Regions from separate parts of the Arthrobacter sp. AG258 genome, predicted to be linked through region 3. Evidence: riboswitches for the same ligand, from Rfam matches in the RefSeq annotation. Region 3 holds a riboswitch; each other region holds the start of a gene.
The links. Region 3 has a riboswitch for thiamine pyrophosphate ahead of DFO47_RS13225 (ECF transporter S component). Riboswitches for the same ligand answer to the same signal wherever they lie in the genome.
Positions count from the first base shown of each region.

Region 1: another riboswitch for thiamine pyrophosphate. It lies ahead of thiD (bifunctional hydroxymethylpyrimidine kinase/phosphomethylpyrimidine kinase); the one in region 3 lies ahead of DFO47_RS13225 (ECF transporter S component).
Region 2: another riboswitch for thiamine pyrophosphate. It lies ahead of thiC (phosphomethylpyrimidine synthase ThiC); the one in region 3 lies ahead of DFO47_RS13225 (ECF transporter S component).

Region 1 is NZ_SOBI01000004.1:440,686-450,941, forward strand. Features, by position in the region: gene thiD (bifunctional hydroxymethylpyrimidine kinase/phosphomethylpyrimidine kinase) at 1-1,513, opposite strand, end outside; TPP riboswitch at 1,521-1,618, opposite strand; gene DFO47_RS11275 (Rne/Rng family ribonuclease) at 1,769-5,161, opposite strand; gene DFO47_RS11280 (vitamin K epoxide reductase family protein) at 5,598-6,266, shown strand; gene ndk (nucleoside-diphosphate kinase) at 6,330-6,749, opposite strand; gene DFO47_RS11290 (DUF4233 domain-containing protein) at 6,797-7,252, opposite strand; gene DFO47_RS11295 (folylpolyglutamate synthase/dihydrofolate synthase family protein) at 7,256-8,614, opposite strand; gene ileS (isoleucine--tRNA ligase) at 8,618-10,256, opposite strand, start outside.
Region 2 is NZ_SOBI01000002.1:235,186-245,441, reverse strand. Features, by position in the region: gene DFO47_RS04420 (glucose-6-phosphate dehydrogenase) at 1-1,086, opposite strand, end outside; gene ffh (signal recognition particle protein) at 1,171-2,754, shown strand; gene DFO47_RS04410 (alpha/beta hydrolase) at 2,797-3,531, shown strand; gene thiC (phosphomethylpyrimidine synthase ThiC) at 3,528-5,378, opposite strand; TPP riboswitch at 5,374-5,481, opposite strand; gene DFO47_RS04400 (amidohydrolase family protein) at 5,562-6,644, shown strand; gene DFO47_RS04395 (VOC family protein) at 6,745-7,620, shown strand; gene DFO47_RS04390 (hypothetical protein) at 7,784-8,233, shown strand; gene rpsP (30S ribosomal protein S16) at 8,453-8,875, shown strand; gene DFO47_RS04380 (RNA-binding protein) at 8,877-9,119, shown strand; gene rimM (ribosome maturation factor RimM) at 9,239-9,784, shown strand; gene trmD (tRNA (guanosine(37)-N1)-methyltransferase TrmD) at 9,785-10,256, shown strand, end outside.
Region 3 is NZ_SOBI01000005.1:372,708-382,963, reverse strand. Features, by position in the region: gene DFO47_RS13260 (Na+/H+ antiporter subunit A) at 1-1,513, shown strand, start outside; gene DFO47_RS13255 (Na(+)/H(+) antiporter subunit C) at 1,510-2,031, shown strand; gene DFO47_RS13250 (Na+/H+ antiporter subunit D) at 2,028-3,629, shown strand; gene DFO47_RS13245 (Na+/H+ antiporter subunit E) at 3,626-4,171, shown strand; gene DFO47_RS13240 (monovalent cation/H+ antiporter complex subunit F) at 4,168-4,446, shown strand; gene mnhG (monovalent cation/H(+) antiporter subunit G) at 4,436-4,849, shown strand; gene DFO47_RS13230 (DUF4235 domain-containing protein) at 4,850-5,113, opposite strand; TPP riboswitch at 5,333-5,473, shown strand; gene DFO47_RS13225 (ECF transporter S component) at 5,541-6,164, shown strand; gene DFO47_RS13220 (ATP-binding cassette domain-containing protein) at 6,164-7,711, shown strand; gene DFO47_RS13215 (energy-coupling factor transporter transmembrane component T) at 7,708-8,508, shown strand; gene DFO47_RS13210 (UDP-N-acetylglucosamine 1-carboxyvinyltransferase) at 8,615-10,138, shown strand; gene DFO47_RS13205 (glutamate--cysteine ligase) at 10,206-10,256, shown strand, end outside.

The DNA.
Region 1 (10,256 bases), on a different contig from region 3:
GAATGCGCGGCGCGTCGAAGAATTCCACTTCGAGCCGGCAGGACTGCTTGAACGCCGTGACCATGGCGGCCTGTTCATGGTCGGAGGCCTTCCGTCCGGCCGCATCCACCATGGCGATGGCCTGCCGGGTGGCCTCGGCGAAGCCCTCGTCGGCATAGGTGCGGAGCCACGCGGCGTACGCGTGCCCGTCCGGTTCGCCCGCCGCGAGGAACCGGGCGTGCAGTGTCCTGCCAACCTCGGCGTAGAGCCAGAAGCAGGGCAGGACGGCGGCGGCAAGGACGGCATAGCTGCCCGACGCCGAGACGGCTGTGAGGTGGTCGACGTAGGACTTGGTGACGGGTCCCAGGCCCGTCTGCCCGGGCCGGGTGCTGAGCCATGAGCGGTGCAGTTCCGATTCAACCTCCAGGCACTGCCGGGCCGAGCCTGCCCAGAACAGCTGCTCCTCTTCGGAGGGGGCCAGGGAACTGGCGCGGGCCAGGACCCGGGAGTAGCCGTTCAGGTATTGGGCGTCCTGGGCCAGATAGTAGGCAAAGTCCTTTTCCGCCAGTTCGCCGGAGACCAGGCCTTGGATGAAGTCCAGGGCGTAAATATCCGCCAGGTCCTGCCGGGCTTCGGCCCAGAGCCTGGCCGCGAAGCCGCCTTCCGGCAGGTGGGGCCGTACATGGTGGAAGTGGTGCACGGGCCCGTTCCCGTGGCCGACCTCCAGCCTGCCGGAATCCTCAAGCGCTCCGGCCAGCCAGGGCTTGACCGTCCGCAGCGACCCTTCCCAGTCGCCCAACCGGGCCTGGACCGTGGCCATGGCAGAGGACAGCGAACAACCCGTCCCGTGGCTGTTGCGGGTGTTGACGCGGGGGCCGGGCACTTCCACCACGTCCCGGGCCAGCACACCGGCGGTGTTCACCAGGGCATCCGGGCAGCCTTCGCCTGACAGGTGTCCGCCTTTTACCAGGACGGTGGCGCCGGTGGCATCCGCCAGGCGCCTGCCCTGGTCCAGCGCACCTTCCCAGTCCCCCGCTGGCTCTTCGCCCACCAGCATGGCCAGTTCGGGCAGGTTGGGGGTGATGAGGTGGGCAAGCGGAAGCAGGTCGCGGAGGGCGGCTTCGGCGGTTTCCTTCAGCAGGCGGTCGCCGCTGGTGGCCACCATCACCGGGTCCAGGACTACGACGGCGGGACGCACCTTGTCGAGCCACTGCTGGACCGTGCGGATCACCGCTTCGTCGCCGAGCATGCCGATCTTGACGGCGTCGATGGTGATGTCGTCGCTGACGGCATCGAGCTGCTGCGCCAGGAACGCAGCAGGCGGGACGTGGACGGCCACAACGCCACGGGTATTTTGCGCCGTCAGTGCCGTGATGGCGGCCATGCCATATCCGCCGTGCGCTGCAATGCTCTTCAGGTCCGCTTGGACTCCTGCTCCGCCGGAAGGATCAGAGCCCGCAATGGAGAGGACGCGTGGGATATCGCGCCCCGCAGGGGTCCCGGAGGAGTCAGTGGAGGCACTTGGCAGGGGCATGGAGAGGGTCGAAGACAACAGACATCCCTTCGCCGGTACTAGCCGGACAGGTTCAACGGGTGTGGATCTCAGCCGGCCTTCTGCGCGGCACCCCGTGTCGGTTTCCCAGCCTAGCCGGTGGCGCGGTACCGGGCTAAAGGTGACAGCGGCCGGATGCAGGAAGTCCCCGCCTCGTGGACTGTTCCCCCTGTACTTTCGGGGGGAATGGTCCACGAGACGGGGACTTCACCTAGCGACGCCGTGGCCTGCCGGAATTTAGAGCTCCGAAGCCGGGACGCCCACGCCGAGGATGATGGGTTCCTCGGAACGCTTGCCGCTATCAGCGGGCTGCTGGTTCGCGGGCTCGGGGGCCTTGGCTGCGTGCGAGTGCCCGGTAGTTGCGGCTTGGACGTTCTCATGGTGCTGGACGGCGGTTTCGTTCGCGGCGCCCTGGGCTCGGCTGGCGGCCCGGTGGCGGCGCGGCCTGCGCTGCCTTGTCTGCTCCAGCGTGTGGTCGGAGTAGTCCTTTTCAGCCGGTGCTTCCGCGGCCCGCGCAGGGGCTTCGCCGCCCTGCGGCCGGGGCTCCTGTGCGGCCTGTTCCGTTGCCGGTTCAGCCGCTGCAGGATTTTTCGGAGCGTCCTCGACGGCGGAAACCGGCTGGCCGAGGTGCGCGAATGCTTCCGCGAGCCGGTCCAGCGTCAGGGCGGGCTTGGGCTGCTGCTCCTCCGCGTGCTCCACGAACGGAAGCGGGACTTTCTCGCCGCCGAACGTCAGGACCGCCGCGGGACGCCCGTGCGTATCGGCGTCGTGCTTTTCCCCGTCAGCTGCCGGTGCAGGCTGGACCGGTGCTTGCGGGGCCGTGGCCTGCTCTGCCGGCGCGTGCCGGGCAGCTGCCAGCTCGTCGTCGTGGAGATGCGCCGCGTGGGCCGCCGCGGCGATGTTGGCCAACGCGAGCCGGGTGGCTTCAGCCTTGGCGTGCCGCTCGGCGTCACCGGGATCCGGCTGCACAGTGTGCACGTGCACTGCCGGCGCCGGTACTGCCTCGGCCTGCTGGCCGCCGCGTCCACGGCGGCGTTTCCGCTCGGGGCGTGCACCGGGCTGGCCGGCATCGGTCCGCTGTCCGTCGGGGCGGTGGGCCTCCCCGCGGGCTTCGGGACGGTTGTCGGCGCGCTGGACGTGGTGTTCGGCCGCCACGATGTTGGCGCGGCGGTGCTCCACGGGATCGTCGTGGGTCACGACGCCGCGTCCGGCACACGCCTCGCATTGCTCGCCGAAGACTTCCAGCAGGCCCGTGCCCATGCGCTTGCGGGTCATCTGGACCAGGCCCAGGGACGTGACCTCGGCAACCTGGTGCTTGGTCCGGTCGCGGCCCAGGCACTCGACGAGGCGGCGCAGGACCAGGTCCCGGTTGGATTCGAGCACCATGTCGATGAAGTCGATCACGATGATGCCGCCAATATCGCGCAGCCTCAGCTGGCGCACCACTTCCTCGGCAGCTTCGAGGTTGTTCTTGGTGACGGTTTCCTCGAGGTTGCCGCCGCTGCCGGTGAACTTGCCGGTGTTGACGTCCACCACGGTCATGGCTTCGGTCCGGTCGATGACCAGGGATCCGCCGGAGGGCAGGAACACCTTGCGCTCGAGTGCCTTGTGGATCTGCTCATCGATCCGCCAGGCGGAGAAGATGTCCTGGTCCTTGGTCCACTTCTCGAGGCGGCCCACCAGGTCCGGGGCGACGTAGGTGACGTAGGCCTCGATGGTGTCCCAGGCTTCCTCGCCGGAGACGATCAGCTTTGAGAAGTCCTCGTTGAAGACGTCGCGGACCACCTTGATGGTCAGGTCAGGTTCGCCGTACAGCAGTTCGGGGGCAAGGACCTTGGTGGAGGTGGACTGGCTTTCGATGCCTTCCCACTGTGCGCGCAGCCGGTTGATGTCGTGCGTGAGTTCCTCTTCGGAGGCGCCCTCTGCGGCGGTGCGGACGATGACACCGGCGTGCTCGGGGAGGCGGTCCTTGAGGATGCGCTTGAGGCGGTTGCGTTCGACGTCCGGCAGTTTGCGGGAAATGCCGGTCATGGAGCCGCCGGGCACGTACACCAGGTAGCGTCCGGGCAAGGAGATCTGGCTGGTGAGGCGGGCGCCCTTGTGGCCCACAGGGTCCTTGGTCACCTGGACCAGGACAGTGTCGCCGGACTTCAGGGCGTTTTCGATCCGGCGCTGCTTGCCTTCGAGGTTGACGGCTTCCCAGTTGACCTCGCCGGCGTAGAGCACGGCGTTGCGGCCGCGTCCGATGTCCACGAAAGCGGCTTCCATGGACGGCAGCACGTTCTGGACCTTGCCCAGGTAGACGTTGCCGATCAGCGAGTCCTGCTGGGTCTTGGACACGAAGTGCTCAGCCAGGACGCCGTCTTCGAGGACGCCGATCTGGATTCTGTCGTCGCGCTGCCGGACGATCATCTGGCGGTCCACGGATTCGCGGCGGGCCAGGAACTCGGCTTCGGTGATCACGGTGCGGCGGCGGCCGGTATCGCGGGATTCGCGGCGGCGCTGCTTCTTGGCCTCAAGGCGGGTGGAGCCCTTGACGCTGGTGACCCGGTTGTTGACCGGCGCTTCGCTGACCGCGCGCGGCGCACGGACCCTCGTCACCGTGTTGGGCGGATCGTCGCCTTCCCCACCGGTCAACTCCAGGTCCTGGTCACCGCGGCGGCGGCGGCGGCGACGGCGGGAGGTCACGCCGTCTTCCAGTGGCCCGTTGGCGTCCTCGTCGGCTTCGTCTTCGGCATCGGCGTCATCGGTGCCGCCCTCGACGTCTTCATCTGTCCGCTCGCCGATGCGGCTGCGGCCACGGCGGCCACGGCTGCGGCGCCGGCGGCGGCTGGCGGAATCGTCTGCGTCGTCGGTCTCTTCCTCGTCGGTCTCTTCCGCCGCGGGCGTTGCGGGGCGGACCACGGTGCTCAGGTCCGGCGCCTGGAAGAGGACTGACGTGGGGGAACCTGGTTCCAGGAACAGCGAACCAAAGGGGCTTGCTGCCGCCGTGGACGCGGCGTCGCTTCCGGCCTCGGGAGCTGCAGGTGCGGCGGCGGGCTCCTGTGCCTGCACCGGCGCCTGCGGGACCTCCTCGACCGCGGGGGCGGCGGCTTCCGGGGCAGCAACAGACGCCTCGGGGGTTTCCTCCGTTGCGGTTTCCTCCACGGCGTCCTGCACCGGAGCGGCGGCAGCAGCTTCCGCCGCTGCAGTTTCCGGGGCCGGAGCCGGGGAAGCGACCTTGCGGGTGGCTACCCGACGGCGGCGCACAGGCTTCGTTTCGACGTCCGCCTCGGCATCCGGGGCGGGGCCGGCAGCCTGGCCCTCATCGGCCGGCGCCGGTGCGGATACCTCAACTGCGGCAACGGCTGCGGCGGTGGTGGACGCAGCGTCGTCGGCGAACGCGGGCAGGGGTTCGGCGGCGTCGGCTTTCTTCCGGGCGCGGGTGCGGCGGGCCGGGGCCTTCTTCTCCGCGGCTGGTTCTTCCACCGGCGCGTCGGCCGCAGGCTCTGGTGCGGCAGCTTCGTCCGCTACGGCTTCGGCAGCCTTGGGCGCCGCCTTGCGCCGGACCCTTGGAGCCCTCTTCGGTGCAGCAGCGGCCTCCGGGGCCACTGCTTCGTCGTTAACGGCCAGTTCTCGATCAATATCCATATGTGGCTACACTCCTGCCCCTGACGTACCGCCACATCCGGCACCCATTGGGGCACATATTGTCAAAACCCGCAGGCGTTGACAGAAGTCAAATGGATGCTCCCGGGTTCGCACCGTCATTGGGGTGCGGCAGCCCACAGGAGCCGGTGGATGTTCTGAAACCCGTTGTTCTGCGTGCCACAACCAGGTGCCGCTCAATGGAGTCGCGGGAGTGCCGGAGAATTCCGAAGCCTGCCCTGCTCATCATTGGCGGTCTTGGGAACAAACCACCGGACCGGAGTCCGAATGTGGATCGGCTTCCAGCCACGTTCATTCTCTCATACCCGGGCCGGATCGCCGCGGAGGCCCGCGCTGCTCCTGCCTTCCTGGGTGGCGGGACCAGCCACCGGCGTTACAATCAGGCACAGGAGCACCGGATGAAAAGGACGCCACACCCATGCCCAGCATCTCCCCCGTCAGCGCCCACGAAAGCGATCGAGCCGTTGCGCCGCGCACCGCTGCTGCCGAAAACCTTCCCCGGATGACCCGGAACCGGCCGTTCGGCTGGCTTCTGGTCATCACTGGAATCGTGGGATGGCTTGCCTCCGGAACCCTTGTCCTGGAGAAGCTCGAGGTTCTCAAGGACCCCAACCACACCACCGTCTGCGATGTGAATCCGTGGATCTCATGCGGCCAGGTCATGCAGACCTGGCAGAGTTCACTGTTCGGGTTCCCCAACATGTTCATCGGAATCGTGGCCTTCGCCATCATCATTACCGTGGGCATGGCCCTGCTCGCCGGCGCCACCTTCGCCCGCTGGTACTGGGTTGGCCTGCAGGCGGGCGTCACGCTGGGCTTCGCATTCGTCGTGTGGCTGTGGTCCCAGGCCCTGTACTCCATCCACATCCTGTGCCCGTTCTGCATGATCGTGTGGTCGGCCATGATCCCGCTCTTCGTCTGGACCACCATCAGGAACATCACGGCAGGAGTGATCCCCCTGCCCGCCCGGGCAACCCGCATCCTCGGTGACTCCGGCTGGATCATCACGGCGCTGCTGTATGTTGCCGTCATCGCCACCATCTTTTTTGCGTTCATCCAGGTGTTCGCAGGTACCTCCGGCTTCTAGGCCGCAGACGAAAGAAGCCCTTGGTTCCGAAGAACCAAGGGCTTCTTGCTGTTCCGGGGCCTGTCAGCCCTGGAACCAGATCTTGATCTCGCGCCCGGCGGATTCGGTGGAGTCCGAGCCGTGCACCAGGTTCTGCTGGACCTTCAGGCCCCAGTCGCGGCCGAAGTCGCCCCGGATGGTGCCCGGCGCCGCCGTGGTGGGATCGGTGGTCCCGGCCAGCGAACGGAAGCCCTCGATGACGCGGTGGCCTTCGAAGATGGCTGCCACGACCGGGCCGCTGAGCATGAACTCCACCAGCGGCTCATAGAACGGCTTGCCCACGTGCTCTTCGTAGTGCTGCTCCAGCAGTTCGCGGGTGGCGTCAACCTTCTTCAGCTCAACAAGGCTGTAGCCTTTGGCTTCGATCCGGGCCAGGATGGCGCCGGTCAGGTTACGGGCGACGCCGTCGGGCTTGATCAGGACGAGGGTGCGCTCTGTGGTCACAACTGCTCCAATGGTTCGGGTGGGGTTTCAGGTCAAGTCTACGGGGACTATGGCTGGGCCGGGCCGGCGGCCTGGTCCGGGTGGGAGGCTTCCCATTCAGCTTGCTCGCGGGCGCGCTGCGCCGCTTCACGGTCAAGCCGGATGCCGGTGCGGATCCCGTACCACCAGGCGATGGCGAACAGGGCGCCCACCAGGAACATGGCCGGCTCAAAGATGCCGGTCAGGATCAGGATGACCTGCAGGATCCACCCCAGCGCCACCCCCCAGGGCTTATTGAGGACCGCGCAGGCCATCACCATGACGGCGCTCAGGGCAAGGCCCACGCCCAAAATGAGGGCGGGCGGGAACTCCTCCCGGCGCAGGCCGAACACCGCGAGGGTGGCGAAAAACATGACGAACGCTTCCAGGAGCAGCACCGTGGAGGCAAACATGACCTTGGTGGAGCGGCGCTTCTTTGGCATCCCGGGGCGCCACTCGCGCTGTGCCTTTGTCAGTCTGGCCATGGATTACGCCTCAGTCTTTCCGAGCAAGATCCGTGCCTCAGCCACCAGGGTGATGGAGCCCGTGACCAGGACGGCGCCGGAGAGGTCGTCGTTGGCTTCGGCCCGCTCAACGGCCCATTCCAGTGCGTCGTCCAGCTTCTCGGCGATGTGCACTTTGTCTTCGCCGAAGCCAAGGTCAATGGCGAGCTCGGCGAGTTCGGCTGCCGGAACTGCGCGCGGGGAGTTGGACTGGGTGAAGCAGTACTCGTCTGCCAGGCCGCCCAGGGATTCCTTGAGTTCGCGCAGGATCTCTTCGGCGTCCTTCTCCTTGAGTACGCCCACTACCGGAACCAGCTTGGTGAACGTGAATGCTTCCTGCAGGGCGGCGGCGGAGGCCCGGATGCCGTCCGGGTTGTGTGCGGCATCCACGACGATGGTGGGCGCCGTGCGCACCACTTCCAGGCGGCCGGGCGAGGTCACTGCAGCGAATCCTTCCTGCAGGACCTCGAAGTCGAGTTCCTTTTCGCCGCCAAAGAACGCCTCCAGTGCGGCGACCGCCACGGCGGCGTTTTGGGCCTGGTGGGATCCATGCAGGGGCACCAGCAGGTCAGGGTAGCGCCCGGCGATGCCCTGGATGGTGACCATCTGGCCGCCCACGGCCACGGTGCGTGACTCGACGCCGAACTCCACCCCCTCGAAGCGGAAGGGCACGCCAACTTCCTTGGCCTTCTCCAGCAGGACCTGGGCCGCGTCGATGGGCTGGGCGGCACTGATGAGGTAGCCGCCGGGCTTGATGATGCCTGCCTTTTCGTGGGCGATGTCCTCCGTGGTGTCACCGAGCAGGTCGGTGTGGTCCAAGGAGATCGGGGTAACCACCGAGACCTGGCCGTCCCCGACGTTGGTGGCATCGGTGATGCCGCCCAGGCCCACCTCGATGACGGCCACGTTGACCGGCTGGTCAGCGAAGATGGCGAAGCCAAGGATGGTGAGGCATTCGAAGTACGTCAGCCGCGGCTGGCCCTCGGCTTCCAGTTCCGAATCCACAATCTGCAGGTAGGGCCGGATTTCGTCCCAGATCCGCACAAACGTCTCATCCGGCACGGGGTGTCCGTCGATGCTGATCCGCTCGGTGACCTTGGACAGGTGCGGGCTGGTGTACCGCCCCGTGCTCAGGCCATGGGCGCGGAGCACCGACTCGATCATCCGCGACGTGGAGGTCTTGCCGTTGGTTCCCGTCACGTGGATGATCGGGAACGCCTTGTTGGGTTCGCCGAGGACGTCCATGGCGCGGAACAGCGGAGCCAGGCGAGGCTCCATCTTGTTTTCCGGCGCCCGGCCCAGCAGTTCCGCGTAGACGCTTTCCACCGAAAATTCGTCGGTCATGTCCTAGGCCTCCACTTTTTCCACCACGACGGCGGGTTCGTCCACGTCTGCCGGTTCGGCAGCCAGGTCAACGGTCAGGGTCTCGCCCTTGACCAGTTCGGCGTTCGCCAGCAGGGCGGCCACGACGTTCTGCGCGGCGGTTACCGTGGTGCGGATCCGGTCGCTGACATTGAGTCCGGCATCCTTGCGGGCCTGCTGGATGGCGCGGACCATGTCGCGGGCCAGGCCTTCGGCCTCAAGTTCAGGGGTCACTTCGGTGTTCAGCACCACGAAGCCGCCACCGGGCAGCACGGCCACGGCCTTGGAACCGCCGTCACCGCCATCGGAATCCGCCACGACGGTCTCCAAGTTGTACTCCTGGGGCTCCAGGCGCAACCCGCCCGCGGTGACCACACCGTCGTCGTCCACTGACCAATCGCCGGACTTGGCGCCCTTGATCGCGGCCTGGACGTTCTTGCCCAGCCGCGGGCCGGCGGCGCGGGCGTTGACTACCAGCTTCTGCTGTATGCCGAATTCCTCCGGGGACGCGTTCTCGGCGTCGAGCAGGCGGACTGCGCGCAAGTTGAGTTCATCGGCGACGACGGCGGCGAAACCGTCCAGCGCACCGGCACCCGGTGCCACCACGGTGAGCTCCTGCAGGGGCAGCCGGACGCGCAGGTTGGCTGCCTTGCGGAGCGAGGATCCTGTCGAGCAGATCTGCTGGACCCGGTCCATGGCTTCGACGAGGGAGGGGTTTGCGGGGAAGAGGCCCGCGTCCGGCCAGTCTGCCAGGTGCACGGACCGGCCGCCGGTCAGGCCGCGCCAGATTTCCTCGGACACCAGCGGCAGCAGGGGCGCCGCGGCACGGGTGACGGTCTCGAGGGCCGTGTACAGGGCGTCGAAGGCGTCCTTGTCCTCATCAAAGAACCGCTGCCGGCTGCGGCGGACGTACCAGTTGGTGAGCATGTCCAGGTAACTGCGCAGCGAGTCGCAGGCACCGGAGATGTCATAAGAGTCCAGCTGGGCCGTCATGTTCCGGACCAGGTCGCCGGTGTTGGCCAGCAGGTACTGGTCCAGGGTGTCCGCGTAGCCGTCGTAGCGCAGCGTGGCGTCGTAACCCCGGCCGCCGTCTGCGGCGTTGGTGTAGAGCGTGAAGAAGCTGTACACGTTCCAGAGCGGCAGGATGACCTGGCGGACGCCGTCGCGGATGCCTTGCTCGGTGACGATCAGGTTGCCGCCGCGGAGGATGGGGCTGGACATCAGGAACCAGCGCATGGCGTCGGAGCCGTCGCGGTCCAGGACCTCGGAGACGTCCGGGTAGTTGCGCAGGCTCTTGGACATCTTCTGCCCGTCGGAGCCCAGCACGATGCCGTGGCTGATGACGTTCCGGAACGCCGGGCGGTCGAACAGCGCCGTGGAGAGGATGTGCAGCATGTAGAACCAGCCGCGGGTCTGTCCGATGTACTCCACGATGAAGTCTGCCGGGTTGTGCGTGTTGAACCAGGCTTCGTTCTCGAACGGGTAGTGGACCTGGCCGTAGGGCATGGAGCCGGAGTCGAACCAGACGTCCAGGACGTCCTCGACCCGGCGCATCACGGACTGGCCCTCTTCCGGGATGCGGGGATCGTCCGGATTGGGCCGGGTGAGCTCGTCGATGAACGGG
Region 2 (10,256 bases), on a different contig from region 3:
GTTGGGGGAGTCCACCCCCGTGAATCCCCGCGGCAGGTGGGGCACGGGAAGGAAGGTGACCACCGCCTCCTTGCGCTTGTCGCCCAGCGCCTTCCCGGAACGCAGGATGAACGGCACTCCCCGCCAGCGCCAGTTGTCGATGTCCACCTGGATCTCCGCAAGCGTCTCCGTTCCTCGGCCGGGATCCACCCCCGCCTCCTTTGAGTAGTCGGGGACGGCCTTCCCTGCAATCGATCCCGCCGTATAGCGCGCCCGGCGGGTAGTGCCGGTGAACGGTGTACGGACGCTGCTGGCCCGCAGCACACTGGATACCGCGTCGCGGAGGTCGCGCTCGCCGATAGTGGCTGGAGGTTCGATGGCCATGAGGGCCATGACCTCCAGCAAGTGGCTCTGGATCATGTCGCGGAGCGCGCCGGCACCGTCGTAGTAGCGGGCCCGGCCCTCAAGGGCAAGGTCCTCATCGAAGAAGATCTCCACTTTCTCCACGTGCTGCCGGTTCCACACCGGCTCCAGGAAGTTGTTGGCAAACCGCAGGCCCAGGATGTTAAGCACTGTCGCCTTGCCCAGGAAGTGGTCCACGCGGTGGATGTGGTCCTCCGGAACCAGTCGGGCGAGCGTACGGTTCAAGGAGCGCGCCGACTCCTCGCTGGAACCGAACGGCTTCTCCATGACCAGCCGGGTGCCCTCGGGAACCTCCTCCGGCTGGAGTGTCTCGCAGGCCTGCTGGCTGATGCGTGGCGGAAGTGCAAAGTAGACGGCCACAGGGCCCTTGAGCCCTGCCAGCAGGGACGCCAGGGCACCCTTGGCCGTGACATCCACCTGGTGGTACGCCGTTTCCTCCTGCAGAGCTTCGAGGGCTTCCTTCCCCGGGCCGTCCGCCGCGCCGGCTGCGGCGGCGAACGACGAGCGGACCCGGTCCTGCCACTGTTCCTTGGTCCAGGGATCCGATCCGGCACCCACCAGCCGGAGCCCTTCCGCCCGGCCCGCCGCCGCCAGCCGGGCAAGGCCGGGAAGGAGGAGCCGGCCGGTGAGGTCGCCGGAGGCGCCGAGGATGAGCAAGGTCTGCACAGATGTTTGGCTCGTCATTTTGCCAGCATGCCATCTGACGTGGCTGACTTGATACCCTAGGTAGTCGAGTCCCGATCATCTCTTGAAAGAAGTTCACGGCGCGTGTTCAATTCACTCTCTGACCGGTTGACAGCAACCTTCAAAAATCTCCGCGGCAAGGGCCGCCTCACCGAGGCCGATGTCGATGCCACGGTCCGCGAGATCCGCCGTGCCCTGCTGGACGCAGACGTCGCCGTTCCGGTGGTCCGCGAGTTCACCGGGAAGGTCCGCGAACGTGCGCTCGGCGCCGAGGTCTCGGCTGCCCTGAATCCCAGCCAGCAGATCGTCAAGATCGTCAACGAGGAACTCGTGGAGATCCTGGGCGGCGAAACCCGCAGGATCCGGCTGGCCAAGAGCGGACCCACCATCATCATGCTGGCCGGCCTCCAGGGTGCAGGCAAGACCACCCTGGCCGGCAAGCTGTCCAAGTGGCTGAAGGCCCAGGGCCACAGCCCCATGCTGGTGGCCTGCGACCTCCAGCGCCCCAACGCCGTCACCCAGCTCCAGGTGGTGGGCCAGCGCGCCAACGTGCCCGTTTTCGCCCCGCACCCCGGCGCCACGTCCACCGAGCTGGACCACCCTGCCGGTGACCCGGTCGCCGTCGCCCGTGCCGGCGTCGAGGAAGCCAAGCGCACCCTGCACGACGTCGTGATCGTGGACACCGCCGGCCGCCTGGGCGTCGACGCGGACATGATGGAGCAGGCCCGCCAGATCCGCCGCGCCATCGTCCCGAACGAAGTCCTCTTCGTGATCGACTCCATGATCGGCCAGGACGCGGTCAACACGGCCCTCGCCTTCGATGAGGGCGTCAACTTCACCGGCATCGTGTTGTCCAAGCTCGACGGCGATGCGCGCGGCGGTGCCGCACTGTCGGTCGCCTCGGTGACCGGGAAGCCGGTCATGTTCGCCTCCACCGGCGAAGGCCTGGACGACTTCGAACTCTTCCACCCGGACCGGATGGCCTCGCGCATCCTGGACATGGGCGACATCCTCACCCTCATCGAGCAGGCCGAGAAGTCCTGGGACAAGGACGAAGCAGCCCGGATGGCGAAGAAGTTCGCCGACCAGGAAGACTTCACCCTCGAGGACTTCCTCGCCCAAATGCAGCAGATCCGCAACATGGGCTCCATGAAGAAGATGCTCATGATGATGCCGGGCGCGCAGAACATCCGGCAGCAGCTGGAGCAGTTCGACGAGCGCGAAATCGACCGCGTCGAGGCAATCGTCCGGTCCATGACGCCGCACGAGCGCCTCGCCCCGAAGATCATCAACGGCTCCCGCCGGGCGCGCATCGCCCGCGGCTCCGGCGTCCACGTTTCCGAGGTCAACGGCCTGCTGGAACGCTTTGCGCAGGCCCAGAAGATGATGAAGAAGATGGCCCAGGGCGGCATGCCGGGAATGCCCGGGATGCCGGGTATGCCCGGTGCCGGTGGGGGTGCGCGCAAGAACGCCAAGAACGCGCCGAAGAAGAAGGCGAAGTCCGGCAATCCGGCCAAGGCTGCGCAGGAACGCAAGGAGGCCGAGGCCCGGCGCGCCAATGCGGGCAAGGCGCTGCCCACCGGTGCCGCGTTCGGCCAGCAGGGCGGCGACTTCGATCCGTCGCAGTTGAACCTCCCCAAGGGCTTCGACAAGTTCCTGGGCAAGTAGCAGTTCCCCACGGATGTCGGTGCCGTGGAATAGGGTTGGGTCATGTTCAAGCAGCGGGTAGTTTTCGTGCACGGCGCCGGTGCTTTCGGCGCCGCCGCGTGGCCCCGCCAGCACGGCATGGCGCTGTCCTTCGACGCCCTGTTCCTTCGCCGCCAGGGCTATGACGCCGTCGCGGAGCCGGTGGAATCATCATTTGCCGAGGACACTGCCATCGTGCTGCGGTCCCTGGCCGATGATGGCCGCGGCGCCGCCGGCGGACACGTGGTGGCGCACTCCCAGGGAGCCATTCCTGCCATGATGGCGGCCGTCGAACGCCCTGACCTTGTCTACTCCCTGACCCTGGTGGAACCGGCGTGCCTCTCCCTGACCGCGGAGCTGCCGGCCACGGCGGCACACATCAGCCTGATGAAGCCGCTTCTCGAGGTCCGCCACCAGCTCAGTGATGAGGACTTCCAACGGGAGTTCGTCCGGCGGGTCTATGCCACGGACCTGCAGCAGCCTGCCACCGCGGAGGAGAAACGGTCCGCGCGCCGGCTGCGGCTCCAAGTCCCGTCGTGGGAAGCGCCCCTGCATATTGTTCCCGGGGTCCCCACTCTGGTCCTGACCGGGGGCTGGGAGCCGCTGTACGAGGAGATTGCCGGTTACCTGCGGGAGACCGGTGCCCTGCACCGCGTTGCCGCGGGCGGGCACCGGCCCCATGATTCGGTGGAAGGCGACCGGACCATCAGGCAGTTCATCGGCGAGGTCAGCCGCAGCGAGCCGGCCCGGGCCTCCTAGCTGCCGGCGGGCACCTGCAACTCCGGAAGGTAGACCTTGCCGCCGGCGGCCAGGAACTCCTGGCTCTTCGCCCGCATCCCCGACGCCGCCTCAGTGAGCGCCGCCTGCGCCTCAGCCGAGCCGTATTCATTCCGGATGTCCTGGCTGATCCGCATCGAGCAGAACTTGGGTCCGCACATGGAGCAGAAGTGCGCTGTCTTGGCGGGTTCGGCCGGCAACGTCTCATCGTGGAACGATTCCGCCGTCTCCGGGTCCAACGACAGCGCGAACTGGTCGCGCCAGCGGAATTCGAACCGTGCCTTGGACAAAGCATCGTCCCGCTCGCGCGCCCCCGGGTGGCCCTTGGCCAGGTCCGCTGCATGGGCCGCAATCTTGTACGTGATGACGCCGGTCTTCACGTCGTCTTTGTTGGGCAGGCCCAGGTGTTCCTTGGGCGTGACGTAGCAGAGCATGGCGGTGCCGTACCGTGCGATTTCCGTGGCCCCGATTGCCGAGGTGATGTGGTCGTAGCCAGGCGCGACATCGGTCACCAGCGGACCGAGCGTGTAGAACGGCGCACCCTTGCACAGCTCCTGCTGCCGCTCCACGTTCTCCCGGACCAGGTGGAACGGCACGTGCCCGGGGCCTTCGACCATCACCTGGACGTCGTACTCCCACGCGCGCTGCGTCAGCTCGGCCAGCGTATCCAGTTCAGCGAACTGGGCCGCGTCGTTGGCGTCCGCCGTGGAGCCGGGCCGCAACCCGTCCCCCAGGGAGAACGCGACGTCGTACTTCGCGAAGATTTCGCAAAGTTCGTCAAAATGCGTGTACAGGAAGTTCTCCTGGTGGTGGGCCAGGCACCAGCCGGCCATGATGGAACCACCGCGCGAGACGATGCCCGTCACCCGGTTGGCCGTGAGCGGGACGTACCGCAGCAGGACACCGGCGTGGATGGTCATGTAGTCCACACCTTGCTCGCACTGCTCAATGACGGTGTCCCGGAAGATTTCCCAGGTCAGCGCGTTGGCTTCGCCGTTGACCTTTTCCAGTGCCTGGTAGATCGGAACCGTTCCGATCGGGACAGGGGAGTTGCGGATGATCCATTCCCTGGTGGTGTGGATGTCGTCCCCCGTGGACAGGTCCATCACCGTGTCGGCACCCCATTGGGTGGCCCACTGCAGCTTGTCCACCTCTTCAGCGATGGAGCTCGTCACGGCAGAATTACCGATGTTGGCGTTGATTTTCACCAGGAACGCCTTGCCGATGATCATGGGCTCGGACTCAGGGTGGTTGATGTTGTTTGGGATGATGGCCCGACCGGCGGCTACCTCGCTCCTGACCAGTTCCACGTCGCAGTTTTCCCGCAGCGCCACGAAACGCATTTCCTGCGTGATGGTGCCCTGCCGGGCGTAGTGCATCTGGGTCACCGTATGGCCGTCGACGGCGCGGCGGGGCACCGGCCGGGCGCCCTTCCACTCCGCGGAGGCAGCGCCCCGGCGCACGGCCGAGCGGCCGTCGTCGAGCAGGTTGCGTTCCCTGCCGGTGTAGGCCTCGGTGTCCCCGCGCGCCACGATCCATTCGGCACGGAAGGGCTCGAGGCCGCGAACGGGGTCGCTTCCCGACCCGGCCGTCCGGTAGGTCCGGAAAGGTGCGTTCGGCTGCCCGTTGGGTGATGGCTCCAGCGCGATCTCGGTGACCGGGACCCGGATGCCGGAACCGGCGTCGTCGATGTAAGCCAGTGAATGCGACTTCAGCGACTGCGTCACCTTCACTTGGGATTCGCCACTGGATCCGGTGCCGGGACCGTTGGCCGCATCGGAACCGGACGGCACCAGGGCAGGGTTCAACTGGGTGTTTTGTGTACTCAAGGGAATACTCACTTCCTTCGCCGGCATTACCCGGACAGGTTCAACGGTCGCAGGCTGCGGCAGCCCGATCTCAGCCCCTGCAGGGGCACCCGTGTGGTCAGCAACGAAGCTACCACAGCCCTCCGGAAGCCCGTTGTAACAATCGATGATGCTAGCCTGACCGGGCAACGAAAGGATGCCCGGATGGCAGGAATCATTCACTTTCGCGGACCCGTCCTGGCTGCACCGGACAGCCTGCGGCAGGGACTCTGGTCCGTGGGCGGCAAGCTCACGTTCCGCCCGCCCGCACAGCCACCCGACCGGGTATTCGACGGCTGGGTACTGCCGGGCTTCGTGGACGCCCATTGCCATATCGGGCTGGGGCCGGCCGGTCCGGTGGAGGCCGCCGTAGCGCAGGAACAGGCGCTTGCGGACCTCAACGCCGGAACCCTCCTGGTCCGTGATGCGGGTTCGCCCGCCGATACGCGCTGGATGCAGGGCGGCACGGACTTCCCGGTGTTGATCCGCGCCGGCCGGCACATTGCCCGGACCCGGCGCTACCTGCGCGGTTTCGCCCACGAGGTCGAACCCGAGGACCTCGTTGAGGCCGTGCGCAAGCAGGCCCGGGACGGGGACGGCTGGGTCAAACTGGTGGGGGACTGGATCGACCGGGGCGCCGGTGACCTGGCGCCGTCCTTTCCTGCCGCCGTCGTCCGCGACGCGGTCCAGGCTGCACACGACGAAGGTGCCCGGGTGACGGCCCACTGCTTCGCCGAAGACACCCTGGACCAGATGCTCGACGCCGGCATCGACTGCATCGAGCACGCCACCGGGCTGCTGCCACGGCACCTGCCCCGGTTCGCCGGGCAGGGCGTGCCGATCGTGCCCACCCTCATCAACATCGCCACCTTCCCGGACATTGCCGCCCAAGCGGAGCCGAAGTTTCCACGGTACGCAGCCCACATGCGGTCCCTCTGGGAGCGGAGGCTGGAGCGCGTGGCCGAGGCACACGCAGCGGGGGTGCGCATCTTCGCCGGAACAGACGCCGGCAGCGTCATCGGCCACGGCCGCATCGCGGACGAAATCCTCGCCCTGCACGGTGCGGGCCTGCCGATGACTGCAGCACTGGATGCAGCGTGCTGGGCAGCCCGCCGCTGGCTCGGAGCGGACGGCCTGGAAGAAGGCGCACGCGCCGATGTGATCGTCTGTCGTGAGGATCCACGGGCGGTCCCGGAGACCATCGGCAGGCTGGAACACGTCGTGCTGGGCGGCCGCATTATCCGTTGACCCACCGTGGCGCCCGGGACTTGGAATAAATTGAAGCTTCAAGTAATTTTAAGAAGTGACAGGCCGCCATCGGGACGGCCGCCAATCCAAGGAGCCTCCAATGACCGCATCAGCCAACAGCCAGGACCTGCTTCCTGCCGACCTCGCCATGGGCACGGTGATGCTCAAAGTGGGGGACATGAAGGTCATGACCGACTACTACCAGCGCGCACTCGGCCTGGAGGTGGTGGCCGAGCAGGACGGCGGACTGTACCTCGGCCGCCTTGGCCGCCCCCTGGTGCACCTGGCCCCGGCCCCCGGGCTGAACCTGCCCGGCAGGGGAGAGGCCGGACTCTTCCACACCGCGCTGCTGTTTGAAGACCAGGCCTCCCTTGCCGCCACCATCGCCACTGCGGCCCAATACGAGCCGATGTCCTTCACCGGCAGCGCCGACCACTTGGTCAGCGAAGCCTTCTACTTCACCGATCCGGAAGGCAACGGCATCGAACTGTACTGGGACCGGCCACGCAGCAACTGGTCCTGGAACGGGACGGACGTGGTGATGGACAGCCTCGCCCTGCCCCCGCAGCGCTACCTGGAGCAGCACCTCACCGAGGAATCGCTTGAGGGCCAGCGCGTGACGGCCGCAGGCGTGGGGCACGTCCACCTCCAGGTGGGAGACGTCCAGACGGCGCGCGACTTCTACGTGGGCACCCTCGGTTTCGAAAAGACGGCGGGCTGGCACGGGCAGGCGTTGTTCGTTTCCGCCGGGCGGTACCACCACCACATGGCGATGAACGTCTGGAACAGCCGCGGGGCCGGCCCCCGCAAGGACACCCTTGGGCTGGGCGAAGTCCTCATCGAAGTTCCTTCAGGGGACGACGTCGGCGCCTTGGCTGACCGCCTCAAGGTCGCCGGAGTGACCGCGCACCACACCGGCGCCGAACTCCGGTTCGAGGATCCGTGGCGCAACCGGCTGCGGGTGGCCGTCCGCTGAGCTGCGCTGCCGGCGGAGGCCGGCCAGTGCCGAGAACTGTCCCGTGCGGCCCGGCCCGGCGCGTGCCCCTGCCGGTCCCCAGCTACTAGGCTGATTCAGTACGGCCGGGACGCGGGCAGCGCCCGGCGCGCAGTTCCGCCAAACGGAAGAAGGGCAAACAGCCATGGGCTTCACCGAGATCTTTGTTGCCACCCATGACGCCGCGCTCAAACGCGCCGGCCTCCTTGATGCAGGGAGCGCGGCGAACGTCGGTCCTGGCAGTCAAGCCGTGCGGATCGAGGGAGTCAGCGACTTCGAAATCGAACAGCTCGGCGACCTCGCCGGGACTGCTGTCCACGCCGGTGGTGCCGACTATGAGCTGACCATGGTGGACGTCGCCAGTGACTCCCTCCTGGCAGTTCCGCCTGCCATGGTCCGTGCGCTGGCCGACCTCCTGTCCTACGAGACCGAGGGCGAGGGCAACGTCCTCGAGGACGTCGCCGAGCAGTGGGCCGCGCAGGACGACATGCCCTTCGGCGCGGCCCAGGCCCGGACCTACGTGGAGCAGCTCGCCAGGCTCGCGGCCGGGCTGGACGACGCCGAGCGGACCGGGCTGTACGTCTGGTCCGCCTGACCGGCGCCGCAGGGCCCATCCCGCGGCCGGCGCCGGCGCGAAGCGCGGCGACGCCGAGTCGAAATAAGTTCGCTGATCTGGCACAATAAACAGGTACTCGATCTGCGTGGCCCCTCTCTCCGCGTCCGGATCCTGTCCTTCGAACCCGCAAGTACGGCCCGCCCCACGGGTGCAGAACGCCGGGTTCACCCCTTTTCTGAAACAGGAGTGACCACAAAAGTGGCCGTAAAGATTCGCCTTAAGCGCTTCGGCAAGATGCGCGCCCCGTACTACCGCATCGTCGTCGCGGACTCACGCACCAAGCGTGACGGCCGCGCCATCGAGGAGATCGGCAAGTACCACCCCACCGAAGAGCCCTCGTTCATCGAGGTCAACTCCGAGCGTGCCCAGTACTGGCTGTCCGTCGGCGCCCAGCCGTCCGAGCAGGTTGCCGCCATCCTGAAGATCACCGGTGACTGGCAGAAGTTCAAGGGCCTCCCGGGCCAGGAAGGCACCCTCAAGACCAAGGTCGCGAAGGACGCTTTCGTAGCTCCGGAGAAGGGCTCGGTCATCATCCCGGAAGCCATCACCAAGAAGGCCTCCAAGTCTGACGCTGCCGAGGCCCCGGCCGACGCCGAAGCTGAGACCACCGAGGCTGAGTAGATTGCTGGCAGAAGCGCTGGAGCACCTGGTCCGTGGAATCGTTGATTCCCCGGACGACGTCAAGGTCAGTTCGAAGAACAACCGCCGCGGGGACACCCTCGAAGTGCGGGTTCACCAGGATGACCTCGGACGGGTGATTGGCCGCCAGGGCCGCACCGCACGCGCACTGCGCACCGTGGTGGCAGCACTGGCCGGCGGCGAACCGGTCAGGGTCGACGTCGTCGATACCGACCGCCGCCGCTGAGCGCTCGGCAACACTTAGTTCTGCTCCGGCCCCTCCACCACCTGGTGGAGGGGCCGGACTGCTTTGATCAACACGGTGCTTTCACCCCACACCAACCACAACCCGGAACAGAGGAACAGATGCAGCTTCAGGTGGCGCGGATCGGCAAGCCGCACGGCATTCGCGGGGAAGTCACGGTCCAGGTGCTGACCGATGCCCCCGACGACAGGTTTGTCCCCGGCACGGAGTTCGTCGTTGAACCCGCCGCGTCCGGGCCCTTGACGCTGGACAGTGCGCGCTGGAACAAGGACATCCTGCTCCTGGGCTTCGCGGAAGTGAAGGACCGGAACCAGGCCGAAACCCTCCGCGGCGCCAAGCTCTTCATCGAGACGGAAGAACTCGAGGAAGATGACGACGAAGGCTGGTACGAGCACGAACTCGTCGGCCTCCAGGCGCGGGTCGGCTCACAGGTGGTGGGAAAGGTGACAGCCCTGGCCACCATGCCCGTCCAGGACCTGCTGACCGTGACCACCCCGGCGGGCGAAGAGATCCTGGTCCCCTTCGTGGAGCAGATTGTGCCCGAGGTCAACCTTGAGGAGGGCTTCGTCCTGCTCACCCCGCCGGACGGCCTCTTTGAACTGAACGCCGGCGACGCCGCATCCCCGGAACCCGAAGGCCGGGAATAGATGCGGATCGACGTCGTCAGCATCTTTCCCGAATACCTTGCCCCGCTGGAGCTCTCACTGATCGGCAAGGCCCGCCAGGACGGGATCCTGGACCTGCATGTCCACGACCTCCGCAGCTTCACCACCGACAAGCACCGTTCCGTGGACGACACTCCGTACGGCGGAGGCGCGGGGATGGTCATGAAGCCCGAACCGTGGGCGCAGGCCCTCTCAGCGGTGGCCCAGGGCCGTCCCGATCCGCAGCACAAACCTGTCCTGATCGTTCCATCTCCCGCCGGCGAGAGGTTCACGCAGGCTCTGGCTTATGAACTGGCAGAGGAAGAGCACCTTGCTTTCGCCTGTGGCCGCTATGAAGGCATCGACGAGCGCGTCATCGAGTGGGCGCAGGAGCACTTCACCGTCCGCCCCGTAAGCCTTGGCGACTACGTGCTCAACGGCGGGGAAGTCGCTGTCCTGGCCATGGTCGAGGCCA
Region 3 (10,256 bases):
CCTGGCGCTGTGGCACGGTTTCACCCCGGCACTGGGGCTGACGGCCGTCACGTTCGTGCTGGGCCTGGCGATGTACGTCGGCCGCAACGCCGTGGCCAGGGTGCAGGCACGGGTTCCGGGCTGGGTGGACGGCGACCGGGGCTACCAGCTCACCATCGGCGCCCTGGACGACGCCGCCGTCTGGATCACGGGCCGGACCCAGCGCGGTTCCCTCTACTTCTACCTCGCCGTAATCCTCAGCGTGGCGTTCGTCCTGCCGCTCACCGCCATCCTGTTCAGCGGCAATGCCCTGCCGCAGGACATCTACCTCGTGGACCCGCACTCGCCGCTGCAGCTCGTGGCCGGCGCGGGCATCGTGATTGGCGCCCTTGCCGCCGTCAAGGCCAACAAGCGCTTCCTGGCGGTGCTGATGGTCTCCGTCACCGGGTACGGCATCGCCCTCATGTTCGCCCTGCAGGGCGCCCCCGACCTTGCCCTGACCCAGATGCTGGTGGAAACCATCATCCTGGTGGCGTTCGTCCTGGCCATGCGCAGCCTTCCTCCTGAGCTTCGTGACCGCACCGGCGGAAAGTACCGGGTGCTGCGCGTCATCATCGGGTTGGGCTTCGGCGTGACCATGGTGTTCGCCGCGATCTTCGCCATGGGAGCCAGGACCGCCATCCCGGTGTCCCTGCAGTTCCCGCAGCTCGCCTACGAGGGCGGCGGCGGCCTGAACGTGGTGAACGTGACGCTCGTGGACATCCGGGCGTGGGACACATTCGGCGAGATCAGCGTCCTGGCCCTGGCCGCCACCGGCGTGGCCAGCCTGATCTTCGTCCGCGGCCGCGGAGACCGCCTGCAACGGTCCGCCTCCGTTGCCGAGGGCACCGTGGGGCGGTACCACGGCGTGGACCCCGGGTCCCGCGACGGTGCGGCGCTGGCCATCAGCCGGAAGTTCGCCGCCTCGGCACGGGACGCCTGGATCGTGGCGGGCAGGACCCTCGCCCCGGAACGCCGCTCCATCATCTTCGAGGTGGTCACCCGCCTGATGTTCCACTCGATGATCATCTTCTCGCTCTACCTGCTGCTGGCCGGCCACAACCTGCCCGGCGGCGGTTTCGCCGGCGGCCTGACCGCCGGCCTGGCCCTGACCATCCGCTACCTGGCCGGCGGGCGGTTCGAACTGAGGGAAGCCGCACCGCTGAGCGCCGGTGCGTTGCTGGGCACCGGCCTGGCCCTGGCCGCTGCCTCCGGCGTGACGCCCCTGCTGTTGGGCGGCCAGGTGTTCCAGTCCGCCATCATCGAGGTGTGGCTGCCCGTCTTCGGCGACATCAAGTTCGTCACCTCCACCATCTTCGATATCGGCGTGTACGTGGTGGTGGTGGGCCTGGTGCTCGACGTGCTGCGCAGCCTGGGTGCCGAGATCGATGAACACATGGAAGAACGGTCCGCTGCGGCCGGGCCTGAACCGGCACAGCAGGACCAGGAACCGGACCGTATTCCTGCCGAGACCACCGCAAAGGGCAACGCATGAGCGTCAACCTGACCCTGCTGATCGTCATGGGCGCCCTCTATGCCTGCGGCATCTACCTGATCCTCGAACGCAGCCTCACCCGCGTCCTGCTGGGGCTGATGCTGCTGGCCAACGCCACCAACCTGCTGATCCTCTCCACCGGGGGATACGCCGGCCTGGCTCCGTTCTTCACCAAGGACACCCCCGCCGGTGACTACAACGACCCCCTGCCGCAAGCCTTGATCCTGACCTCGATCGTGATCTCCTTCGCCGTCACGGCGTTCATGCTGGGCATCATCTACCGCACGTGGGTCCTGGCCCGCCAGGACGATATCCAGGACGACGTGGAGGACCTCCGGGTGGCGGAAACACCGAGCTTCGACGCGGAGGACGACGCCGAAATCCCGGCCGAAACATCCGAGTTTCCGCTCGCCACCGTCACGGCGGGAGGCCGGGAAATGCCGGCCGAACAGGCAGCCGCGGAAGAACAGCCCGGCTCGCTCACCATCGAATCCGGCCCGGAAGGCGGCAAAAAGTGAACATCGCCAGCCTGGCCCCGCTCGCCGTCGTCCTTCCCATCCTGGGCGCCGCACTGACCTTCCTCCTGATCCGGCACTCCCGGGCCCAGCGGGCGGTCAGCATCGGACTGTTGTCACTCACCCTGGCCCTCGAATGCCTCCTGTTGGCGTCCGCGTGGAACAGCGGGACCGCCGCGGTGACCATCGGCGGCTGGCTGCCGCCCTGGGGCATCGTGATGGTGGTGGACCAGTTCTCCTCGCTGATGCTGGTGGTCTCCTCGGCAGTGAGCCTCGCCGTGCTGGTGTACGCCACCGGGCAAGGCATGGCCGACGGCGACGAAGACGCACCGGTCTCGATCTTCCACCCCACCTACCTGATCCTGGTGGCGGGGGTGTCCAACGCGTTCCTCTCCGGCGACCTCTTCAACCTCTACGTCGGCTTCGAGATCCTGCTGACCGCAAGCTACGTGCTGATGACCCTGGGCGGCACCGGGCCCCGGATCCGCGCCGGCGTCACCTACGTGGTGGTGTCGGTGGTGTCCTCCGTGCTGTTCCTGATCGCCATCGCCATGGTGTACGGCGCAACCGGCACCGTCAACATGGCTGACCTCGCCCTCAAACTGGGCGACCTGGACCAAGGCACCAGGACCCTGCTGCACGTCATGCTGCTGGTGGCGTTCGGCATCAAGGCCGCCGTCTTCCCGCTGTCCTTCTGGCTCCCCGACTCCTACCCCACGGCGCCGGCACCCGTCACCGCCGTGTTCGCCGGCCTGTTGACCAAGGTGGGCGTGTACGCCATGGTCAGGACCGAGACGCTGTTGTTCCCCGGCGACACCCTGAACACGCCACTGATGGTAGTGGCGCTGCTGACCATGGTGGTGGGCATCCTTGGTGCGCTGGCGCAAAGCGACATCAAACGTCTGCTCTCGTTCACCCTGGTCAGCCACATCGGGTACATGGTGTTCGGGCTGGCCATGTCCTCCGTGGCCGGGCTGGCGGCTGCGGTCTTCTACGTGGCCCACCACATCACCATCCAGACCAGCCTGTTCCTGGTGACCGGCCTGATCGAACGCCGCGGCGGCAGCTCCTCCGTTGACCGGCTGGGCGGCCTGGCCAAGCTCTCGCCCCTGCTGGCAATGCTGTTCTTCATCCCCGGCATGAACCTGGCCGGCATCCCCCCGTTCTCAGGGTTCCTCGGCAAGGTGGGCCTGCTGCAGGCCGGCATTGAGCTGGGGACCCCGCTGGCCTACGCACTGGTGATCGGCGGGGTGCTGACCAGCCTGCTGACGCTGCTGGCCATTGCCCGCGTATGGAACCGGGCGTTCTGGCGGAAGCCGGAGGACGCCGAACATCCGGACCCCGTGCTGCTGGCCGGCCCCTCGGGGCGCGCCGCCGGTCCGGGCGCCAAACTCAACACGGTCACGCTCCTGCCGCGCACCATGGTGGGATCAACCCTTGGCCTGGTGGTGCTCGGCGTCGCGCTCACCGTGTTCGCCGGGCCGCTGTTCGGGCTCTCCGACCAGGCTGCGCGGGACATGCTCGACCGGGCCCCCTACATCCAGTCGGTCCTCGGCAGCAATACCGCCGTTCCGGCCACCGTGACGGGAGGAGGACGATGAGCCGCAAACGGATTTCGCTGCGGCAGGAGCTTCCCCTCCTGGTGTGGCTGGTAATCGTGTGGGGTGCCCTGTGGCAGGACTTCAGCCCCGGGAACCTGCTCTTCGGTGCCCTGCTGGCGGTAGGCGTTGCCAGGCTGTTCTACCTTCCGCCGGTGGAACTCAGCGGCCGGTTCAACATCCTGTACGCCGTGCCCTTCGCCTTTGCCTTCCTGGCGAAAGTGGTGGTCGCCAGCGGCCAGGTCCTGTACCTGGCCACCGTCCGCGGACCCAAGGTGACCAACGCCGTCGTCGCGGTGAAGCTCCGGAGCCACCAGGACCTGATCGTCACCGCCACCGGGCACGTGATCTCCCTGATTCCCGGCTCCCTGGTGGTGGAGGTGGACCGCCCGGCCTCCACCCTGTACCTGCACGCACTCAACATCACCTCCAAGCAGGACATCGAGGGCCTGCGGAACGAGGTCCGGTCCATCGAAGCGGGCCTGATCCGCATCATGGGGTCCGCCGAAGAACTTGAAGCCGTCCGAATGGAGGCGTCCGCATGATGCCCGTTGTCCTGGCGGTCACGGCCGTCATCTTCTCCCTCGCCGCGGGCGGGGCCATCATCAGGATTGCCCGCGGCCCTTCGCTGCTGGACCGGGTGCTTGCGGCCGATGTCCTGCTCGCCATCCTGGGCGGGGCCCTGTGCGTGGACATGGCCGTGAACCGGCACCTGAACAACCTGATGCTGGTGGTGGCCATCTCCATCATTGGGTTCATCGGGTCGGTCACGGTGGCCCGGTTCGTCGCCGACCGGAGGGTGAACCCCCATGAATCCTGACTTTTCCGGCGCGGACGCGTGGATCGACCTTGCCTCCGCGGTGTTCATGGTGGCGGGTGCGCTCCTGTCCCTGGGCGCCGCTATCGGGCTGCTCCGCTTCCCGGACCTGATGAGCCGCATGCACGCCGCCACCAAGCCGCAGGTCCTGGGCCTGTTCCTGCTGCTGGCAGCCATTGGGCTGCAGATGCGCAGCTGGTGGGTTTGGCCGGTCCTGGTGGTGGCCTGGATCTTCCAGCTGCTCACGGTGCCGGTGTCCGCGCACATGGTGGGCCGGGCCGGCTACCGCACCAAGCACCTGCACCGGGAGCTGCTCGCCGCCGATGAGCTTGAGGCCGTAGTGCAAAAAGCCGCCGCCGAGGCTGCCCTGACGGACAACCGCGACGACGGCGAAAACCGCCAGTAGCTAGACGATGTCCTGCGTCTTGGCGAAGCGGGTGATGGCGCGCTGGGTGCCCCGGTTGGCCAGGACCTGGATGATGGCGCTGACGGACGCGGAGATCAGTGCGAAAGTCAAGGCCGACCGCAGGCTGGTGGGCACGTCCTCGCCCTTGCCGCTGGGCGGCTTCTGCCCGGTGGTCTTCTCCCAGATGGTGTTGACGAGCTTGGTGCCGACCAGGCCTGCGCCCAGGCTCACCGCGGTACCGAGCAGCTTGATGAAGAGGTTCATTCCTAGTACTCCTTGCGGGCGGAAAACGGACTGCCTCCAGCCTAGCCGTACACCCGGACCGGTCCGGGCAAGGGCATGGCCGGCATCCTCTCGGGCCCGCTGGCGGCGGTCCGCGGTCACATCCGGTTCAACAGCCGGCATGGCCGCCGCCCAGCCCCCGCCAGGTGTAAACTTGACCACGCCCAAACCGGGCAATATTAACACGCGAACATCAACATTCAAAAACGACAGGGGAGCGCCGCCGTCGGACAACCTGGCCATGCCGGGAACCGCAGGTGGGCGCTGAGAGTGCGGGACAGCCGCAGACCCTCGAACCTGATCCGGTTAGTACCGGCGCAAGGGAGTCGAGTTCTCAAAGTGTCCGGCCGGACCGGCAACGGTCCGCCAGCCGGAGCCACTTTCCCCTCCTGTTACCCAGGAGGATCACATGAGTACTGCTGCAATCAAGAAGACCACCAGTAAGTCCTGGCGCGTCGTCGACATCGTGGTGGCGGCCTTGGTGGCCATCGCCGGCGGGGTCATTTTCTGGGCCTGGGACCAGGGCGCCGCCGCCCTGTCGGCCCCCATGAACGCCGCCTACCCGCCCTTGACCGGGATCCTGGCCGGCGGCTGGATGATTCCCGGCGTGCTGGGAATGCTCATCATCCGCAAACCCGGAGCCGCCCTGTTCTGCGAAACTGTGGCCGCAACGGGCGAGCTCCTGATGGGTTCCCAATACGGCGCCTCCGTCCTTTTCTCCGGTTTCATCCAGGGGTTGGGCGCGGAAATCATCTTCGCGGTTTTCGTCTACCGCAAGTTCAACCTGCCCGTCTCCCTCGTGGCGGGGGCGGCCGCGGGCTTCTTCTGCGGCCTGAATGACTCATTCGCACCGTGGGGCTGGAGCATTGCCTACTCCGGGGCGGACAAGCTCGCCTACATCGTCCTGACCACGGTGTCCGGCGCCGTGCTGGCGGGCGCGTTGTCCTGGCTCGCCACCCGCGGCCTGGCCCGCACCGGGGTGCTGAGTTCCTTCGCGTCCCGCAAGGCTGCAACGGAGCCAGTTTTCTCCTGATGGCACCTTCCCAGGACGCCGCAGGAGGCGTGCGCCCTGCCGCCGTCACGGCCCGCGGCTGGGGCTGGCGGCATGCCGGCAGGGCCAAACCTGCCGTCCACGCCCTCGACCTGGATATCCGCCCCGGCGAGCGGGTACTCCTGCTCGGTCCCTCGGGTGCCGGGAAGTCGACGCTCCTGCATGCCCTCGCCGGGGTCCTGGGCGACATCAACGACGACGGCGAGGCCGGCGATGCGGACGAGTCCGGTTCGTTGCTGGTTGACGGCGCCCCGCCCCGCGAGCGTCGCGGCCGCTCCGGCCTGATGCAGCAGGACCCGGAGACGCAGGTGGTCCTCTCCCGGGTGGGGGACGACGTCGCCTTCGGCGCCGAGAACCTTGCCGTGCCCCGCGACGCCATCTGGGGGCGCGTGCACGAGGCGCTTGCCGACGTCGGACTGTCCCACCTCCCGCTGGACCACCCGACGTCGGCCCTCTCCGGCGGTCAGAAACAGCGCCTGGCGCTGGCGGGCATCCTGGCGATGCGTCCCGGGCTGATCCTGCTGGACGAGCCCACCGCCAACCTCGACCCGGACGGCGTCCTGGAGGTCCGGGACGCCGTGGCACGCTGCCTCGACAAGACCGGGGCCACTTTGGTGGTGGTGGAGCACCGGGTTTCCGTCTGGAAGGACCTGGTGGACCGGATCGTGGTCCTGCAGCCGGGCTCCGCCTCGGATCCCGCCGTGCTCCTGGACGGACCTCCGGACCGGGTGCTCAGCGAGGCCCGGGCCATGCTGACGGCAGCCGGAGTCTGGGTGCCGGGGTATGTGCCGGCCACCCGCCGCCGGTCCGGAATCCCGGCCGCCGTAACCGGCAACCTCCTGCTTGCAGCCGAAGACCTGGCGGTCTCCCGCGAGCGTCCCCGCCGCAAAGGCTTCCGGAAGATTCCGCCGGTTCCTGTCCAGGAGGGTGTTGCTGCGCAGGTCCGGGCCGGCCAGGCGCTGGCCGTCACCGGCCCGAACGGCGCCGGAAAATCAACGTTCGCACTGACCCTTGCCGGGCTCCTTGAACCGGTGTCCGGAAAGGTGTCGGCCGCCGTGGACCTGAGCCGCGGTGCCGGGATCGACCCCTACGCGTGGAAGGCAGAGCAGTTGATCTCACGGGTGGGTACCGTGTTCCAGGAACCGGAGCACCAGTTCGTGACGGGCAAGGTGTTGGACGAGCTGCTGTTCGGGCCGCGGCACCTGGGCCACGGCAAGGACCGGGTGGAGGAACTGCTGGAGCGGCTGCGGCTCACCCAGCTGGTGGACGCCAATCCCTACACATTGTCCGGCGGTGAGAAGCGTCGGCTGTCCGTGGCCACGGTCCTGGCCGCCAGCCCGCAGGTGCTGGTCCTGGACGAGCCGACGTTCGGGCAGGACGCCAACACCTGGGCGGAGCTGGCCTCGTTCCTCTCCGAACTCCTGGACGCCGGCACGGCCGTGGTGTCCGTGACCCACGACGCCGAATTCACCCGGGCTTTGGGCGGGGCCGAGCTGCGGATGGCCGCCACGGAACCGGTGGCGCCATGAGGCAGCAGCTGACCCTGGACTGCAACCGCGCCCTTCTTGCCCGGGCCAACCCGCTGAGCAAATTTGCCGCCGTCGTGCTGATCACCGCGGTCCTGGCGCTGTCCATCGACTGGGTTTCCGCGTCCGTGGCGCTGGTCTTCGAACTGATCCTGTTTCCCCTGGCCGGCCTCACCGTGTCCCTGCTCTGGCAGCGGGGCTGGCCGCTGATCCTCGCCGCCGCCATCGGCGGCTGGAGCACGTCCATCCTGGCGCCGGACAGCGGGAGGATCCTGCTCGACGCCGGCATCTGGACCATGAGCGAAGGCTCCCTCCAGCTGGGCATCGGCTTCCTGCTGCGGGGCTTCGCGATCGCCCTTCCGGCGGTGCTCCTGATGAGCTGCACCGATCCGACGGACCTTGCCGATGCGCTGGCACAGAAGGCGCGCCTGCCGCACCGGTTCGTCCTGGGAACCCTGGCGGCGATGCGCCTGGTGGGGCTCATGGCCGAGGAATGGCAGACCATCGGGATGGCCCGGCGTGCCCGCGGCGTGGGGTCGCGCGGCAACGTGGTCCAGCGGGTGAAGGCGACCCTGGGCCAAAGTTTCGGGCTCCTGGTGCAGGCGATCCGCCGCGCGTCGAGGCTTGCCGTGACCATGGAAGCGCGGGGTTTCGGCGGCGGGCAGCGAACCTGGGCCCGCGAATCGACGTTCAGTGTGCTGGACCTGTGGGTGGTAGGCGGTGGCGTCTTGATCGCCGGGTGCGCCCTCGGTGCGGCGCTTGCCGCGGGCCGTTGGAACATGGTGTGGCTGGGCAGCTAGCAGGGTTACCTGCCGGTACTATCGCATGTAGCGGGTAGGTCACCCCGGATACTCCCTCGGATGGCCATACCGCGACCTTCTATCTCATTTATGATATATTCGCGTCATGACTCAGGAGACCGCCGGCCACGTCGCCGCCATGTTGAGGAACGCCCGGACTGAGAAGGGCTGGACCCAAGGCCAGTTGGCTTCCGAACTCGGAACCAGCCAAAGCGCCGTCGCCCGGATGGAACAAGGCAAGCAGAACCTGAGCCTCAAGATGATCCAGCGGCTGGAGACCATCTTCGACCGGAGCATCGTCAACGTGGGCAAGCCCAGGATGACGCACCTGCGGGTGGAGGGCGGCCGCACCCTCTCCGGCGCGGTGGACGTCAACAGCAGCAAGAACGCCGGCGTGGCGCTGCTGTGCGCCAGCCTGATCAACCGGGGCACCACCGTGCTCCGCCGCCTCGCCCGGATCGAAGAAGTCAACCGCATCGTTGAAGTGCTGACCAGCATCGGCGTGGAATGCACCTGGCTCAACGACACTGATCTGCGCCTGCGCCGCCCGGCCGTCTTGGACCTGGAAGGGATGGACGTTGACGCGGCCCGGCGAACCCGCAGCGTCATCATGCTGCTGGGCCCCCTCCTGGATGAGTCACGGGAGTACCGGCTGCCCTACGCCGGCGGCTGCGACCTCGGCACCCGCACGGTGGAACCCCACATGCAGGCACTGCGCGAATTCGGGCTCTCCGTGGAAGCCACCGCCGGTTTCTACACGGTCCAGGCGCCTCCCGCGGACACCAGGGACCGTTCCTTCGTCCTCACCGAACGGGGGGACACCGTTACCGAGAATGCGATCATGGCGGCGGCCCACCGGCCGGGAACAACCGTGATCCGCAACGCCAGCCCCAACTACATGGTACAGGACCTCTGCTTCTACCTGCAGATGCTCGGGGTGGCCATCGAGGGCGTGGGAACCACCACGCTCCGGATCACCGGCCGGCCCGTGATCGACGCCGAGATCGAGTATTTCCCGTCCGAGGACCCGATTGAGGCCATGAGCCTGATTACGGCCGGCATCGTCACCAATTCCGAGGTCACGGTCCGCCGGGTACCCATCGAATTCATGGAAATCGAGTTGGCCACCCTGGGCCAGATGGGGCAGAAGCTCGAAATCTCCGGCGAATACATGGCCCGCAACGGGCGCACCCGGCTGGTGGACGTGACTACCAAACCGTCGGAGCTGCGCGCGCCCGAGGACAAGATCCACCCCATGCCGTTCCCCGGGCTGAACATCGACAACCTGCCTTTCTTTGCCGTGATCGCCGCGAACGCCCACGGGCAGACCATGATCCACGACTGGGTGTACGAAAACCGTGCCATCTACCTGACGGAGCTGAACCGGCTCGGTGCACAGGTGCAGCTGCTGGACCCGCACCGGATCTACGTCAACGGACCCACCAAGTGGCGTGCCGCGGAGGTGGGCTGCCCGCCGGCGCTCCGCCCCGCTGCATGCCTGCTGCTGGCCATGCTCGCCGCACGGGGCGTCTCCGAGCTGCGCAACATCTACGTGATCGAACGCGGCTACGAGGACCTGGCGGAACGCCTCAACACCATCGGCGCCAAGGTGGAGTACTTCCAGGACTAGGCGTTCATGCTTCGTCATGATCAGCAGCTGCGCCCGGAATTTCCTGGCCCTGACGCAGAATGTTCGTATGCGTACTTTCGGCGTCGAGGAAGAACTCCTGATTGTTGATCCGGAGTCC